Regions from separate parts of the Metasolibacillus sp. FSL K6-0083 genome, predicted to be linked through region 1. Evidence: riboswitches for the same ligand, from Rfam matches in the RefSeq annotation. Region 1 holds a riboswitch; the other holds the start of a gene.
What was found. A riboswitch is a leader RNA that binds a small molecule or an ion and turns the genes downstream of it on or off. The one in region 1 is predicted to bind thiamine pyrophosphate.

Region 1 (7,766 bases):
GGGCAAAGCCAGCCGCTGCTAGCTTTGATGAAATATAGTGCCATACCATCACAAGTTCCTCCTACAGTTTTTTCGTAAAACAAATAATGCAGTTTGCTTCGATAAAGCCTAGCTATACATGCGTTCTCAAGCTCTCTTCATTGTTTTAATTCACAATCACTTACAAACTCCACACAGCCTTGCGGACGAGCCCATTCTCCACATGTAGCAACTAATTTTTTCACAATACATTGCATGTGGGCATTCGCCTCCACATAAAAGTGAAAATCCAATAAGTAGAGGGGGTTTCCTCATCCCCACTGATTGTTAGTTGAACCAATTGGGCAGTGAATCTCCCACTTATCCTTAAGTCGATTTTCACTCAAGTCTTGAATTGGGTGTCTTACTGCCCGTTTATGCGGAATAAACCTTCTAAGTAGCCGACAGGATTCGTCTTCGTTCCTTCAACATAATCAAAACGCTGTAAAGCCAATCACCTGTTTTACCAAATTTTTTGGGCTAATGTCGCGACTTGCTGTGCGTCTCCAATGCTGCTTCTCTCAGTCTCATTTTCCCTGCTCCTTGAAATATGGCTACCTTTCTTTATTTCTAAATAATATTTCCATTTTAATATAATTACAGTAGAAAGAATACTCTACTTTAAATAGGGTGCTAAACAATTTAACATGAGTAGTATGGGTTTTTATCTATACAAATAGTTTTTATCGTTTTTCCAAGCAAGCTTTTCAGTTCTTTTTTCAGCACTTCGATTAAATGAAGCCCTGCATATCCTCCACCGACGATAACAATTGTTTTCATTATAAAAACTCCTCCTTTTATCCATACAATGAATAACAAGGAGGAGTTGTGACATAGCTATTAAAAACTTTTATTCATTTAGTTTTTTTGCTGAAGAGATGAAAATTTTTTAACTGTTTCCTCTATATTTTCACTTTGACAAATCGCGGAAATAACCGCAACGCCATCCGCCCCTGCTGTCAGCACCTGTTCAGCACGCTCCGCTGTAATACCACCAATTGCAACAATTGGAAATGTAGGATATGTCGCTCTCGCCTTTGCTAAAAATGCGACGCCTGCTGGCTCGTTTGCATCTGCCTTTGAAATAGTTGCGAAAATTGGCCCAATGCCAACATAATCAGCTCCACCTGCTACAGCAGCCTGCATCTCGTCCTCATTGTGAACGGATACACCGATTATTTTATCGGGTAGCTGCTGGCGAATTTTCACTAACTTCATATCATCCTGTCCAACATGAACACCATCAGCATCAATAGCTAGTGCTAGTTCAATGTCGTCATTAATAATAAAGGGAACATCATATGCAAGGCAAAGTGCCTGACAGCGCTTTGCAAACTCTAGTAGCGCAGCACCTTTAAGTGCCCCTTCTCCCTTTTCACGCAATTGAAAAATGGTTACACCAGCCTGTAATGCTTCTTCTAAAATATGAAGCGGCTCACGCTGACAATTTATAGTACCCATAATAAAATAAACGGCTAGCTTCTCACGTTTCAATGCAGCTTCACCTGCCCTTTCATTTGCGCTTTACGATACGCAAAATGATTCGTTGGCCCATGTCCATTTCCAATATTTAATGGGTGTGAAATCGCTGCTTGAATGAAATGCTTTGCTTCTATAATAGCATCACGTAAAGCATAGTCCTTTCCTAAAAATGCTGTTAAAGCTGCGGAAAATGTACAGCCTGTCCCATGTGTATGCGGTGTATCAATGCGTTCACTGCTCATCGCAAAGAAGGAGCCGTCAGCAAAATATACCATATCAACAGCTTCCTCCCCCTCTAAATGACCGCCCTTCATCACCACACATTGCACACCAAGTTCTAAAATTTTCTTTGCCGCTATTTCAATATCTGCAACTGTTGTAATTGTAATGCCTGTAATTTCTTCAGCTTCTGGAATATTCGGTGTAAGGACGGTTGCAATAGGTAGTAACTTCGTTTTTAATGCATAAATCGCCTCTTGCTGTAACAAGCTTGCGCCACCCTTTGCAATCATAACAGGGTCTACAACAAGCTGCACACTTTGCTTGCGTAGCTCTACCGCTACGGCTTCAATAATTTCTGCGGAAAATAGCATACCCGTTTTTACAGCAGTTACTTGTAAATCCTCAAAAATCGCGTTCATTTGGGCAACGATAAATTCAGGGGAAGCAGCTAAAATATCCGATACACCAAGGGTATTTTGAGCTGTTAACGCTGTAATCGCAGATGTGCCATAAACGCCTAGCTCCTGAAATGTTTTTAAATCTGCCTGTATGCCTGCCCCACCACTACTATCTGAGCCAGCAATTGTCATAACAATATTCACATTCATCAGCCTTTCGCATATTTTTCTAAGCCATTTAATACTTCTACTTGGAACGAGCCGATATATGTTGAATTGTGCTCCGCTTCTTCAGCTATTACCTTATACGTTTGTAAAAGCGATGCCAAATTGGCTACCGGTCCTCCTTCAAGTGTTAGCGCCGCAGTACATAGTGCACTTAATAAACAGCCTGAACCTGTAACGAATGTCATGCGCTCATGACCACCCGTTACTTTTTCTACAATTTTTCCATCTGTCACAATATCTGTCGCACCTGTTACAATAACAATTGTAGCATATTTTTTGGCTATTTCTTGCGCAACAGAAATGGTATCAATATTTCCTTGCCCACTATCGACTCCTTTTGCTTGCCATTCTACACCAGCTATGGCAGCAAGCTCCCCTTCATTGCAGCGAATTAATTGGAACTGCACTTGCTGCAATAGACTTTGAATTACTTGCTTGCGATAGTTCGTTGCACCAACCCCTACAGGGTCTAGCACAACAGGTATCCCGTGCTTATTCGCCGTTTTTCCTGCCGCAAGCATCGCAGGAACTTTAGATTGGTTTAATGTGCCGATATTAATTAATAAGCCGTTCGAAATGGAGGTCATTTCCTCCACCTCACTCACTTCATCAGCCATAACTGGTGAAGCACCAATTGCTAAAAGTCCATTCGCTGTAAAATTTGCTACTACGTAATTTGTTATACAGTGAATAAGTGGATGCTGTTGTCGAATTTTACCTATCGTCATCGTTTGCAACCTCTTTCTCCAAGTTTTTTATTTTCCGGAAAGCTCTATCGACTAATTTGAAGCTCATTTCTTTTTCAAACCTAGCCGAAAAATGAAATCTAAAATTAGCACTCGATAATAGTCGACAAAAAAAGCCCTCTAAACATAGAGAGCGTCAAATACAAGGAAAAATTACTACCGTGTACTTTGCTCCCTACGCCAGTGTTAACTGAACAGGTTCTAAGGGTCAGGTTTTAACCTTCTCAACGCCAAAAGCGTCCCCCTGCAAATTGTTGTCATTCATTATCGTAGCACTAGTTGCGAATTTTTCCAATAGATAATCTATTTTTCTTGCTAAAGAGATATAATTTGAATCTTTTTCTCCTACCACTCGTTCTATTATAGCAAGAGGTGATTATATGAAAAAATGGCTTTCCATCGCAGCAGCTATTGCTATTTTTTATGGCGTGGGCTATTACTTTCTTGACAACGAAATAAATAAAGGTACTTCCCCAAAAGCAAATGGCACAAATGATTTTTTAATTATTTTAGGTGCAAAGGTACGACCAACTGGTGAGCCTTCCTTATCCTTGCAATATCGACTTGAAGCGGCAAACGATTATTTACAAAAACACCCGCATGTACAAGTCATCGTTTCAGGCGGTCAAGGAGATGATGAGCCCGCAACAGAAGCATCTATAATGGCAGACTATTTAATAAGTCACGGTATCTCAGCAGAGCGTATATTACTTGAAGAAGACTCCACTTCTACATATGAAAATTTACTTTTTTCAAAGGAGCTATTACCAGAGGACATTACAACAATTACGATTGTATCTAACGACTACCATTTGCAACGTGCTAAATTTTTAGCGGAAATTATTGGGTTAGAAGCGGACGTGCTTGTAGCTAAAACACCAACATCCGTAGAAGTGAAATCAAGAATGCGCGAGCGACTCGCGCTATTAAAAACATATATATTTAAGCGATAAAGACGTATATTACTTACGATAGGCGCGTCGCCCCGCATATTCAACGCATTGATAACACACTTTGATGCGCTTTTTTACCCCATTTCAATAATTGCGCAAATCTGGCATTCTTCGGGGGTTGTCTGAAAGGTTCATATTGTTTTGACACCGCATTGAAATAAAGGTTTTCATCCCTTCCCTTTTACTGAAGGATAACACTGCTTAAGCCAATGTTTATCACATTTTTAAAGAAGGCGTTCTCTGTTTATATAAATCAATATTTTGTGAAACATCATCGCTACTGTCCAAAATGCTGGCTATGCACAGCTTTTGGGACAGACCTATTTTTTTATGTAATGATTTATTTGATGAAAAAACTCTTTTATCTTTGTTAGCAAAGAGTGCATTTACAACACCTTTAGTTCTTTTCTACTAAATATAACATAAAAAAATAGAGGGCGTCCAAAAACCATTTGGGGACACCCTCTTTGTAAAGTGTTTAATGATAAATCATCGTCAATATTACAAATAGATTTTAAGTATATATTTAATATAAAAGCTACACTTTAAAAATTCTTTTCCGTTAGCCTTTTTCTATTTTACTGTACCCACTCGATAAAATTATTCATAACTTTATCTAAAAATTGAATTGTTGCTTCATCTGTTAAATTACCAGCTGCATCAAATTTCGTATGGGCTGCACCAATATACACTTCATTTCCCTGTAATACAGGTGAACCTAAGCCTGAGGCAAATAAAATATCACGTAAATGCATTTGTGCCTTTACTGTTCCTAAATTGCCCATTGATGCTCCCATAATAAATGACGGCTTGCCAATCATCACTTTATCAACTCGTGATAGCCAATCAATCGCATTCCCTAAAACCCCTGGGATAGACGAATTATATTCTGGCGTAAGCCAAAGCACTGCATCAGCAGCCTTCACTTTCGCTTTAAAATCAACAACTGCTTGCGTTGGATTGTTCTCTTCATCTTGGTTATACATTGGAATATCATGTAATGTTAAAATATCAACCGTTACTTTTTCTGCATAACGATTTTGAATAAATTTTGCTAACATCATATTGTATGATGCTGCACGTAAACTTCCTACAATTGCTACAATGTTCATAAATTTGCCTCCATCTTGATTGCTTCTATAATGATAATAATGTATCCGAAAATAGCATATTTCAAACAAATCATTATTATAAATTAGCTTACTTGATGATGCAGACCTATGACAATTTTTTTGCTCAACAGCAAAACTCGACAAACTGATAATAGATGTCTGTAACCGTCTCTTTACTTAAGCTGTGACATCACGCTTTGTAAAGGACCAATAGCTAATCACAAGGAAAATAATTGCGTATATCGCTAACACCGCCAGAGAAAATGGCATTGTTACACCTGCTATCATATGCTGGCCTTCACCATAATATTGAGTTAAATCTGTATGTGCAAGCCAAACATATTTTGTAAATGAATATCTGCTAATAACCATTATAATTGCCCCACCCATAAAGGTTAAGAACATTGTCAGACCAATTGCTAAAGCACTTGACCTAAACACAGAGCCAATTAAAAAGGCAAAAAGAATGGACATGATAAAATTGCCTGCTGATAAAATCGAAAGTTCAATTATGTTTTTCCAAACATCTACCTCCTGTACTAGACCGTTAACAACTTCTAGTACAGTACCTGTATTTCCGCTATATAAAATAAGAGCAACAATCCAAGCTAAAGCAAAATTAACAGCAAGCATAAAAAGCCCATAAACGAATGTTGCGATAAGTTTTGAAGTTAAAATTTTGGCACGTGTAACAGGGCGAGTTAATAGCATTTTGATTGTACCTGTTGAAAATTCACTCGACACGATACTTGCTCCTACGATTACAGTAAACAATGTCACAATAGATATGAGCTGCACGCCAAAATCCATAAAGCTGGCCACCGTCATACCTGTCGGCGGTGCAATATCATGAGCTAACCGGTATTCAGAAATAGCTATTGCATCCTGCCAGTAAGTATTTGCTGCATTGTCTTCTTCTGCGAGTATTTGCTTTGATGTTTCAATATTCTCTTTTTCCACCGCATGCCAATCACGTGTGTCTGGCTCCTCATAATATTTATTTAAAGCACCAGCCCCAACAATAACTGCTACTAAAATGCCAAGCATTGTCCATGTGGCTTTTTGATGCCATAATTTCATCCATTCATTTTGTATGAGTTTCAGCAATTTGTCCGCCTCCTGTCATTTCTAAAAACTGTTCTTCTAATGTTTTTTGCTGTGGCTGAACAACAAAAATATTTACTTGCTGTGCCACAAGCTGACTTATAAGTTGCGGTACTTGCTCTTTTTGTATATGAAGCTCCAAGCCTTTCGCCTTTGTCATAAATTCAATTTGTAGCTTCTCTATCACTTCCTGTACTTTCGCTAAAGGCTCAGCCTCAACATAATAAATTGTTTCAGCCTCATCATGCACCTCTCGAATATCAATAAGCTGGCCATTTTGGATAATGGCAATGCGGTCACACATCAGCTCCATTTCAGAAAGTAAATGGCTCGATACAAAAACAGAAACGCCATCCTCCGCAGCAATTTTACGCAAATATGTGCGGAATTCTCGAATGCCAGCAGGGTCTAAACCATTCGTAGGCTCATCTAATATTAAAAACTTTGGACGATGTAATAACGCTTGAGCTAAGCCTAAGCGCTGACGCATCCCTAAGGAATAAGTTGAAACTTTTTCATGAATACGCTTCTCTAGCCCGACTTGATGTACTACCTCATCAATACGTTCTTTATTAACATGCTGATGCATACGCGCAAAATGCAATAAATTTTTATAGCCTGACATATATTTATACATTTCAGGATTTTCAACGATTACGCCAATTTTACTAATCGCTTCTTCATAATGCTCTTTTAGCGATTGTCCCTCAATTAGCACCTCTCCCTCTGTCGGGTGCATTAAGCCTGTCATCATACGAATTGTTGTCGTTTTCCCCGCGCCATTCGGTCCTAAAAATCCAGTAATTTGCCCCGCATATAAATCTAAATTAAGGCTATCAATAAGCTTTTTCCCCCCAATTATTTTCGTTAAATTGCGCAATTGTACAATTGGCTGTTGTGCCATATTACCCCATCCTCTCCGCATGTAATGCTTTCATCCACTGCACTGCATCTTGATTATGCTCATCTCGAATAACTTCTAGCTGCTCATGTGCAGCAATACGCCCATCACGCAGTAGCAATACCTCATCTAAAACAGGTTCTACCTCGTATAATTCATGTGTTGATAAAATAATTGTTTGTGTTTCCATATCTGTAAATTGAATTAGTCCTTTAATTAAAGAATCCTTCACCATTGGGTCTAATCCAGCAAAAGGCTCATCCATCACATAAAATGGCACTTCACGCCCTAGAGTAGCCGCCATTTTCACGCGACCGCGCTGCCCTTTTGATAATTGGCGCAGCTTGCGACCACGTTCAATTTCCAAAAACTCACCAATTATTGAGGCCTTTTCATAAGAAAAATCTGTAAACTGTGTTTGATAAAAGTGAAATAATTGTTCTACAGTATAAAAATCATAAAATAAATCCATATCTGGCAAAAAGGCTATTTTATCGGCACTTGTTCTTGTAACACATTGGCCATTTAGCTTAATTTCCCCTTGCACCGGTCGCAAAATACCTGTTATTAGCTTTAATAATGTGGATTTTCCCGCACCATTT
Region 2 (7,766 bases), 1.3 Mb from region 1:
GAAGTTGTTTTACTGCATATAAAGAAATGTGCCCAATTAAACGATTTGTTCCTTTTACAAATATACCAAAAGAAAACTCACGCTTTTCCTCTAACAAATATAAACTTTCTATAATTTTTTTGCGTTGTGTTTCCACTGTATAAAAATTAGGATGATGTAGTGGCTCATATGTTGACCAAAAATATTTATTTTCAGCTAACAATACAGCCAAACTAGGTGCGTCCGCTTCTACTAAAGTTCGTAAATCACATCGTTCACACGCAATAGTAATCACCGTATCACCTTTCTTTTGAAATAAGCTTAAAAAATCTTTTAACATTTTTTATACATCGCTAAAGAAAGCGCCTTCTCCTAAAAATTTTTTCGTAAGTAAAAACAGATTATACTTTACCTCATATTGGCAGACTGTAAGGCATCAATTTTATGAGGCTAATATCTAATAGAGCCACCTGAAAAGTCATTTTGAAATGGCTTCTTTGTTCCGAAAGCGAAACGGTAGGTACACAAAATGGACTTTTCGGACAACTCCTTACTTATTTATACTTTCGCCTTTTACTTTTTACAACATTTTTCGGCTTAGTGACAGTTTCTTTTACCTGCTCCTCTGCTACAATTGCCTCTTCCTCAAATTGTTGAGGGATATTGTCCAATTGATTGACTAAATGCAAGCCTCTTCTTTCCGCTTCCTTCTCTATATGAGCTAGCGTTTCCTTTAATACTTGCACACGTGCATATAATTTATCATTTCCAGGTATTAAAACCCAAGGAGCTCGCTTGCTATCAGTTTTAGCGAATATATCATCTGCGGCTGCTGTGTAATCTTTAAATTTTTCTCGATTGCGCCAATCCTCATCTGTTAGCTTCCAAGCTTTATAAGGATCCTCCGCCCGTTCAGTAAAACGTTTTAACTGTTCATCCTCATCGATATGTAACCAAAACTTAATAACGATATATTCACCGTCCGTTAGGAGTTTTTCGAAGTTATTTATTTCTTCATATGCCCTACTCCACTCGTCTTTTGTAGCAAAGCCTTCTAGGCGCTCAACAAGCACCCGCCCATACCAAGAGCGGTCAAATATCGCAATTTGCCCATGCTGTGGTAATTTACGCCAAAAACGATGTAAATAATTATAACGTAGCTCATGTGGCTGAGGAGCAGAAATTGGATGCACGACTAATCCGCGAGGGTCTATACGCTCTGTTAATCGCTTAATTGCGCCACCTTTGCCAGCAGCATCCATTCCTTCAAATACAAAAATTAAGCCAATTTTATTATTAAATAAAAACTGTTGTGCATTGAGCATTTCATATTGCAGCACTTTAAGTTTCTTTTTATACATTTTTTTATCCATGCTTAATGTTAAATCTAAATCGCTTAACTTTTTCAATTTTCCCACTCCTTAATCAGTAAATTATTATTATTCTATCCTATTTAGAACGACAAGCATATAGGTAAGCGGTGGAAGTATTTAAAAAACTATAAAAAGTAGCCAGTGTCCAAAGTGCCAACTACTGTATGATATTTTGGACGTCTATCCTGTCTTTTAGTTGTGGGAGCGAAATAAAAGATATATAATTTTTTACGGAAAGGGGAGCGCTATATGGCTCGAACTACATTTTTGTTCAGCTCTACAATTTTAACAATACTTTTTACAATACATACATTTTGGCGTCATTTATTCGGGTTTTCAACATTGGACAGCATCAATCGTTTACCCCTATTATTTTCTCCCGCTAGTTATGTATATTTATATTGGCTAGCTGTTTTTATAGGATTAATAATATACTCTCTACGCAAACGCCATCAAACTTCTATACAACTGTCATTGCTTCTATTAGCTTATATTTTTCTCATTAGCTTTTTCGTCAGTTGGCATGCGGAGCATCATATTATCGCGCTTTTACTATTAATGATACAGCTTCTTTCGCTCTTTATGCTTTATCGGACATATTCCTTAAAGAGGAAGCCGCGACAAGAGCGCGTAGCCATCTCATTATTTTTTGGCTGGATGCTATTTTTAACATATGTCTTTTTCTCATATACGATGGTTTATAATAATTGGCATGGCTTAGGGTTAAGTAATGCTTTATGGGCTGTTATTTTATTAACTATCGGGGCTGCAATGGCACTTCATTTTCGATATCGTTATTTTGATAGGCTACTACCTTCCATATTTATTTGGGGCTATTTAGGTATTGCATGGCATAATGGGTTTGAAGAGCTATTTGTAACAGCTGCGGCGCTATTTTTAAACGCTGTGCTTGTCGCCTCTCTTATTTTTTCGAAAAGCAAGAATAATTAATGCTGTAAAAAAATCAATTACACTTCGGTATAATTGATTTTTTCAAGCTGTTTAGCCGTCCAGTGACAAAGACTGAATTCCTCTTTATCAGCAGATGTTTGAACACCTGCTGAAATGAGCTTAACAAAGGTATTATCTCGCTAGCTGTAGGGTTTGGAAACTTCTATATCTGTCGCCTTATTATCGGTATAAAAACACGTGCTCCTACGGTTATTCGTCGCAAAAAACATTGGTCCTAGATGTTAATTATGTGGTTAGCATAGAGGGAGCTTCTTAATGTTTTCAACAAAACAGCAAAGAGCTGTATGATAAGCGGTTTATTCATACGCTTTTCATACAGCCCCTATTTCTTTAATCTTCTAGCTCTGTTAAAATTATTGGTTTATTCTTTGTCACAATAATAGAATGCTCAATTTGTGCAACAAGTGATTTATCTGGAGTAATAAATGTCCAACCATCACCTGCTTCAACGATATGCTCTGCCTTCGCTGAGATAAAAGGCTCAACAGCAAGCACCATACCCTCTGTCATAATTGTTGAATCCCACGCATCATAGTAATTTAAAATATGGTCAGGTGCTTCGTGCAGTGAACGCCCTAAACCATGTCCTGTTAAATTCATAATGACTGTTAGCCCATTTGCATTGGCCTCACGCTCAACCGCTTTTCCGATTTGATTCAATTTTGAACCTGCTTTTACTTTCGTCATTGCACGTTCAAAAGCAGATTTTGCTACAGTACACAATTTTTCCTTATCGGCATAGCCTTCACCAACAACGAAAGAGATGCCTGTATCTGCAAAATAGCCGTTGTAGGAGCCTGATACATCAATATTGACTAAATCGCCCTCTTGAATTACTTTATCACCAGGGATACCATGTGCAACCTCGTGATTCACACTAATGCAAGTATACCCCGGGAAATCATACTCTCCTTTAGGTCCAGACAGCGCACCTGCCTCCTCAAACATGCGTCCAGCTATTTCATCTAGTTCTTTTGTTGTAACACCTGGCTTCGTAGCAGATTTCATCGCCTCACGGATTTCCGCGACGATACGACCAATCTTTTTAAACGCATCTAATTCTTCTTGAGTAGTTACAATCATCTTAAACGCCCTTCCTTTAAAGAAAATCTTTAATTACTATACCACAAATGTACAAATAAATTGTATATTGGACTTCCACCAACAAAATTATAAATTTTCTGAAGATTTTAATAATTAAGCATTTACTCAAACGCATGAGGTGATGCAATGACAAGCTTAGCTATTTATTTTGTATTATTTATCATCCCTATTTTCATTTTAACATCTATCATTGTTAAGTTATTACTTAATAATTTTAAAATGACAGAAACAAGGTTATTAAGTATTGCGTTACTAAGTTTTTGCTTTGTATTATTGGGAAGCTTTTTACGTTATACTTCCTCATTTCAATACGTCCCATTTTATACTTCGATAGTAATTGGTTTGGGTATTTTAGTTTTCCTTTCTACTCTTTTGCATTTAGTGTATGTATTACTAGTGAAATATTGCCACCTTCAAACAAGTTGGTTAATCGATATTCTTTTTTACATGCCCGTATTATTTCACGTAATTGCCCTTTCTTTAGGCTTTCGTTTATCTGCTGATATTTTTTATAAGCAAGGTCTTTGGATTTATCAAAGTATGTATGCGGAGAAACGACGTATTAAAGCATTATTAAAAGAAACGCTTTAGGAAGCAACCGTGCTAAGTCGGTATTTTGGTCGTTTTTGGTATTGCTTATTCAAATCAATTATGCCAAGGCGTAAAATTTAAAATAAGCATAAAGCTAATTTTTCATTGTACTGAGGAGAAGCTCGATTTTTGAGACAGCCCTTTCTTCTTTGCTAAAATCATCAATTATAAATGGTTTGATTAGGAGGTTTTTTTATGAATAGGCTTTCCATATATTCAATAATTCTTGCAGTTTTAGGCATGCTATTTTTTATTCTTTCAAGTGTGTCAGTAGGGTGGAATAGAAGTATAGCTACGCCTGGAGGACCACCGCCTCTTACTACTTGGGAGGTAACCTTGTTTTATATATTTTGTGGCGTAGGACTGCTTTGTTTTATCTTGAGCTTTGTAGTGGGGGTTTTAGGCTTCAAAATGAAAACAGGGAGTAGATTATTAAGATATATAGGTCTTCTATTAGTCCCAATTATCCTAATTTGCTCAATATCCTTTGGACTGCTTATTGCTATAGCTCTTGGCTGAAAATTTCATTCATTTTCATCAACTACCAAAGGGAGTTGTCCGAAAAGTCTATTTTATTTTGACACCGCATTGAAATCGATGTTTTCATCGCTTCCCTTTTACTGAAGGATAGCGCAGCTAAAACCAATGTCCATCCCATTTTTAAAAGAGGCGTTTTCTGTTTATCGCGTATTAACAAATTTGTTTGCGACGAGTAACCGCAGAAGCAGGCTGTAAGACCCCCACTTCAAAACAGCAGATAAAAACAGGATGTTTAAGTGGGGGATCAAACAGCCTGTAAAAACTAAGAATGAGGCCAACACGATGTTGGTCACACAAGCGTTTTCGCAGGATGCGAAGATCCTAGCTTGTGTTCCTCTATCACCAATCAGTGGGGGGCAAAGCCCCCACTGATTGAAGGTTCACTTTATAGGAATCAACATTTTGTGAAACATCATCGCTACTGTCCAAAATGCCCGCTATGCACGGCTTTTTGGACAGCCTCCCTACCTCTATATCAAATATTCGCTAAAATGCTGTACCTATCGCTTCGCTTTCGGTACAAAGTGGTCGTCTCAAAATGATTTTTCAGATACCCCCTTGATATTTTACTTTATGCTACCTTTAATAGTCTTGGCGCAGTTGAAAACAATAAAGAGCCTACAATTATTGTTAAAATAGCAGACGGAATCATATGTGTTGCATTATAAATAATTGAGTAAATCCATGGGTTTTGGTCTCCTGCATATTGAGAGAAGAACACAACACCTGATAACACATGCGTAATAAACGAAAGAGTAGCACCGAGCAAAACGCCTATCGTCATATATTGTGTAATCGCTTTTTTATTTTTTTCATGAAGCGCATTTAATAGTGGCTTGCGCATTACTGCTGCCAAACCAACTACCGTTGAGGCTAGCCCAAAATCTAAAACGGCCTGAAACCAATGCAAAATATAGCCGCCCATCATCGCACTGATTATCCCCTCAAGAAATCCTGTTGCCATACCAGCAAGTACACCATGTCTAAACGCTACTAATACAATTGGTAGCATGCCAAAGCTTATTGAGCCGCCCTGTGGAAGACTAAATGCCAGCTTGCCTAAAATAAAGCTAAGTCCTGCCATAATCGCGATTTCCATTAAAATTACTAAATTTTTATTGTTCATAACAAGTCTCCTTTCTTTTGTTCATTGGAACCAAGAGGAAGAATAGAAAACAAAAAAGCAATGTTAGGACAGAGCCTAACATCGCTTAGAAGTCGGTTTCTATCCACATCCCTACGCAAGCTTTAACTTACAGGTTCAAAGAGTCAGTACAACGAGTGTACAATCTCAGCCGACTTAATCGGCTCCCCTTGTGGTCATATGATGATTTATTTGTTAGAACAGTTTCATTGTACTGAATATCGCTTTGTATTTCAATACGTTTTAGTGGATTACTGAAAGTAGTTAACTAATGCATATCTAGTTATTCAGCTACTGGCTTTTTCAATAAGCCAACAATAAGCGCTGTGACAATGGAACCTACTATTACTGCTAGCAAGTATAGGATTGGGTTTCCTTCAACAACAGGGAAAACGAATACACCACCATGTGGCGCAGGAAGTCCAATACCAAATATCATCGTTAATGCCCCTGCTACTGCTGCACCTATAATTGAAGCTGGAATCACTCGGACTGGGTCTGCTGCTGCAAATGGAATTGCGCCCTCTGTAATGAAAGATGCGCCCATAATATAGCATGTTTTCCCTGCATCTCTTTCCCTTTTGGAAAATTTGCGTTTGAAAAATGTTGTCGCAAGTGCTAAACCTAATGGTGGCACCATACCCCCTGCCATTACTGCTGCATGTGGTGCAAAATTTCCCGCATCAATCATAGCGATACCGAATGTAAAGGCCGCTTTATTAATCGGTCCACCCATATCAACTGCCATCATACCACCGAGCAATAAACCAAGCATAACTAAGTTTCCTGTCCCGAGGCTAGATAACCACGATGTAATTGCCTCATTTACCCCTTTTACAGGCTCAATTATAATGTACATCATAATAAGTCCTGTAAATAAAATGCCAAATAGAGGATAAAGCAGTACAGGCTTAATTCCTTCTAGTGACGTAGGCAATTTATCAAATACTTTTTTCAGACCAAGCACTAAATAACCCGCTAAAAACCCTGCAATCAAACCACCTAAAAAACCTGCCCCACCTGTTGCTGCCATGAAGCCACCAACCATCCCCGGTGCAAAGCCTGGTCGGTCTGCAATACTCATCGCGATAAATGCCGCTAATACTGGAATCATTAAACCAAATGCATTACCACCACCGATTGTGTTCAATGCTTCGGCAATTGGATGATAAGAAGGATCTGTCGGGTCAAATGCTTTAATTCCAAACATAAACGATATTGCGATTAAAATACCGCCACCAACAACAAACGGAAGCATATTTGATACACCATTCATTAAGTGCTTGTAAAAGCCTGAGCGCTTCTCCTTTTCTGTTCCTTCCTGTTTTCCTGTTGCTGTATGAATAGGTGCATCTTGCTCTAACGCACGCTCAATTAACTGCTGCGTTTTTCGAATGCCATCTGCTACTGGCACTTGAATCACATGCTTCCCAGCAAAGCGTGCCATCTCAACCTGTTTATCTGCCGCTACAATAATAGTCGTCGCTTCCGCAATCTCCTCTGCCGTTAGCGCATTTTTCACACCTGTTGAGCCATTCGTTTCAACTTTAATATCCACACCCATTTCAGCAGCCTTTGTTTTAAGTGCATCAGCAGCCATATACGTATGAGCAATACCTGTTGGGCACGCAGTTACAGCTAAAATTTTTGCCCCGGGTGAAGCTACTGACTTTGCTGACACTATTGGTTGTTCTTCATCCTCATGATCCTGACTATCAATAAGTGCTAAAATTTCATCCTCTGATTGTGCCTTCAATAACTGCTCACGGAATGCCGCATCCATTAATAACATCGATAAGCGCGATAATGTTTCTAAATGCGTATTGTTCGCCCCCTCTGAGGCAGCTATCATAAAAAACAAATGACTTGGCTGACCGTCTAATGCCTCAAAATCAACACCCGCCTGTGAGCGTCCAAAAGCGAGTGCTGGCGTGCGCACTGCGTTTGTTTTAGCATGTGGTATCGCCACCCCTTCCCCGATACCTGTCGTACTTTGTGCTTCGCGTGTTAAAATAGCTTCTTTAAAGGCTTTAGCATCTACTAATCTATTAGCCACATCTAAT

Region 2: linked by a shared signal. The riboswitch ahead of thiT (energy-coupled thiamine transporter ThiT) and the one ahead of thiM (hydroxyethylthiazole kinase) in region 1 are both predicted to bind thiamine pyrophosphate.

What each region holds. Positions count from the first base shown of each region.
Region 1 is NZ_CP152046.1:723,069-730,834, forward strand. It holds gene MHB51_RS03270 (hypothetical protein) at 1-49, opposite strand, end outside; gene MHB51_RS03275 (hypothetical protein) at 661-798, opposite strand; gene thiE (thiamine phosphate synthase) at 877-1,512, opposite strand; gene thiD (bifunctional hydroxymethylpyrimidine kinase/phosphomethylpyrimidine kinase) at 1,509-2,324, opposite strand; gene thiM (hydroxyethylthiazole kinase) at 2,330-3,076, opposite strand; TPP riboswitch at 3,250-3,350, opposite strand; gene MHB51_RS03295 (YdcF family protein) at 3,475-4,047, shown strand; gene MHB51_RS03300 (NADPH-dependent FMN reductase) at 4,626-5,159, opposite strand; gene MHB51_RS03305 (ABC transporter permease subunit) at 5,337-6,266, opposite strand; gene MHB51_RS03310 (ABC transporter ATP-binding protein) at 6,244-7,167, opposite strand; gene MHB51_RS03315 (ABC transporter ATP-binding protein) at 7,169-7,766, opposite strand, start outside.
Region 2 is NZ_CP152046.1:3,269,950-3,277,715, reverse strand. It holds gene MHB51_RS15305 (GNAT family protein) at 1-319, opposite strand, end outside; gene MHB51_RS15300 (polyphosphate kinase) at 534-1,352, opposite strand; gene MHB51_RS15295 (hypothetical protein) at 1,602-2,303, shown strand; gene map (type I methionyl aminopeptidase) at 2,655-3,407, opposite strand; gene MHB51_RS15285 (hypothetical protein) at 3,555-4,019, shown strand; gene thiT (energy-coupled thiamine transporter ThiT) at 5,131-5,685, opposite strand; TPP riboswitch at 5,777-5,884, opposite strand; gene MHB51_RS15275 (fructose-specific PTS transporter subunit EIIC) at 5,987-7,766, opposite strand, start outside.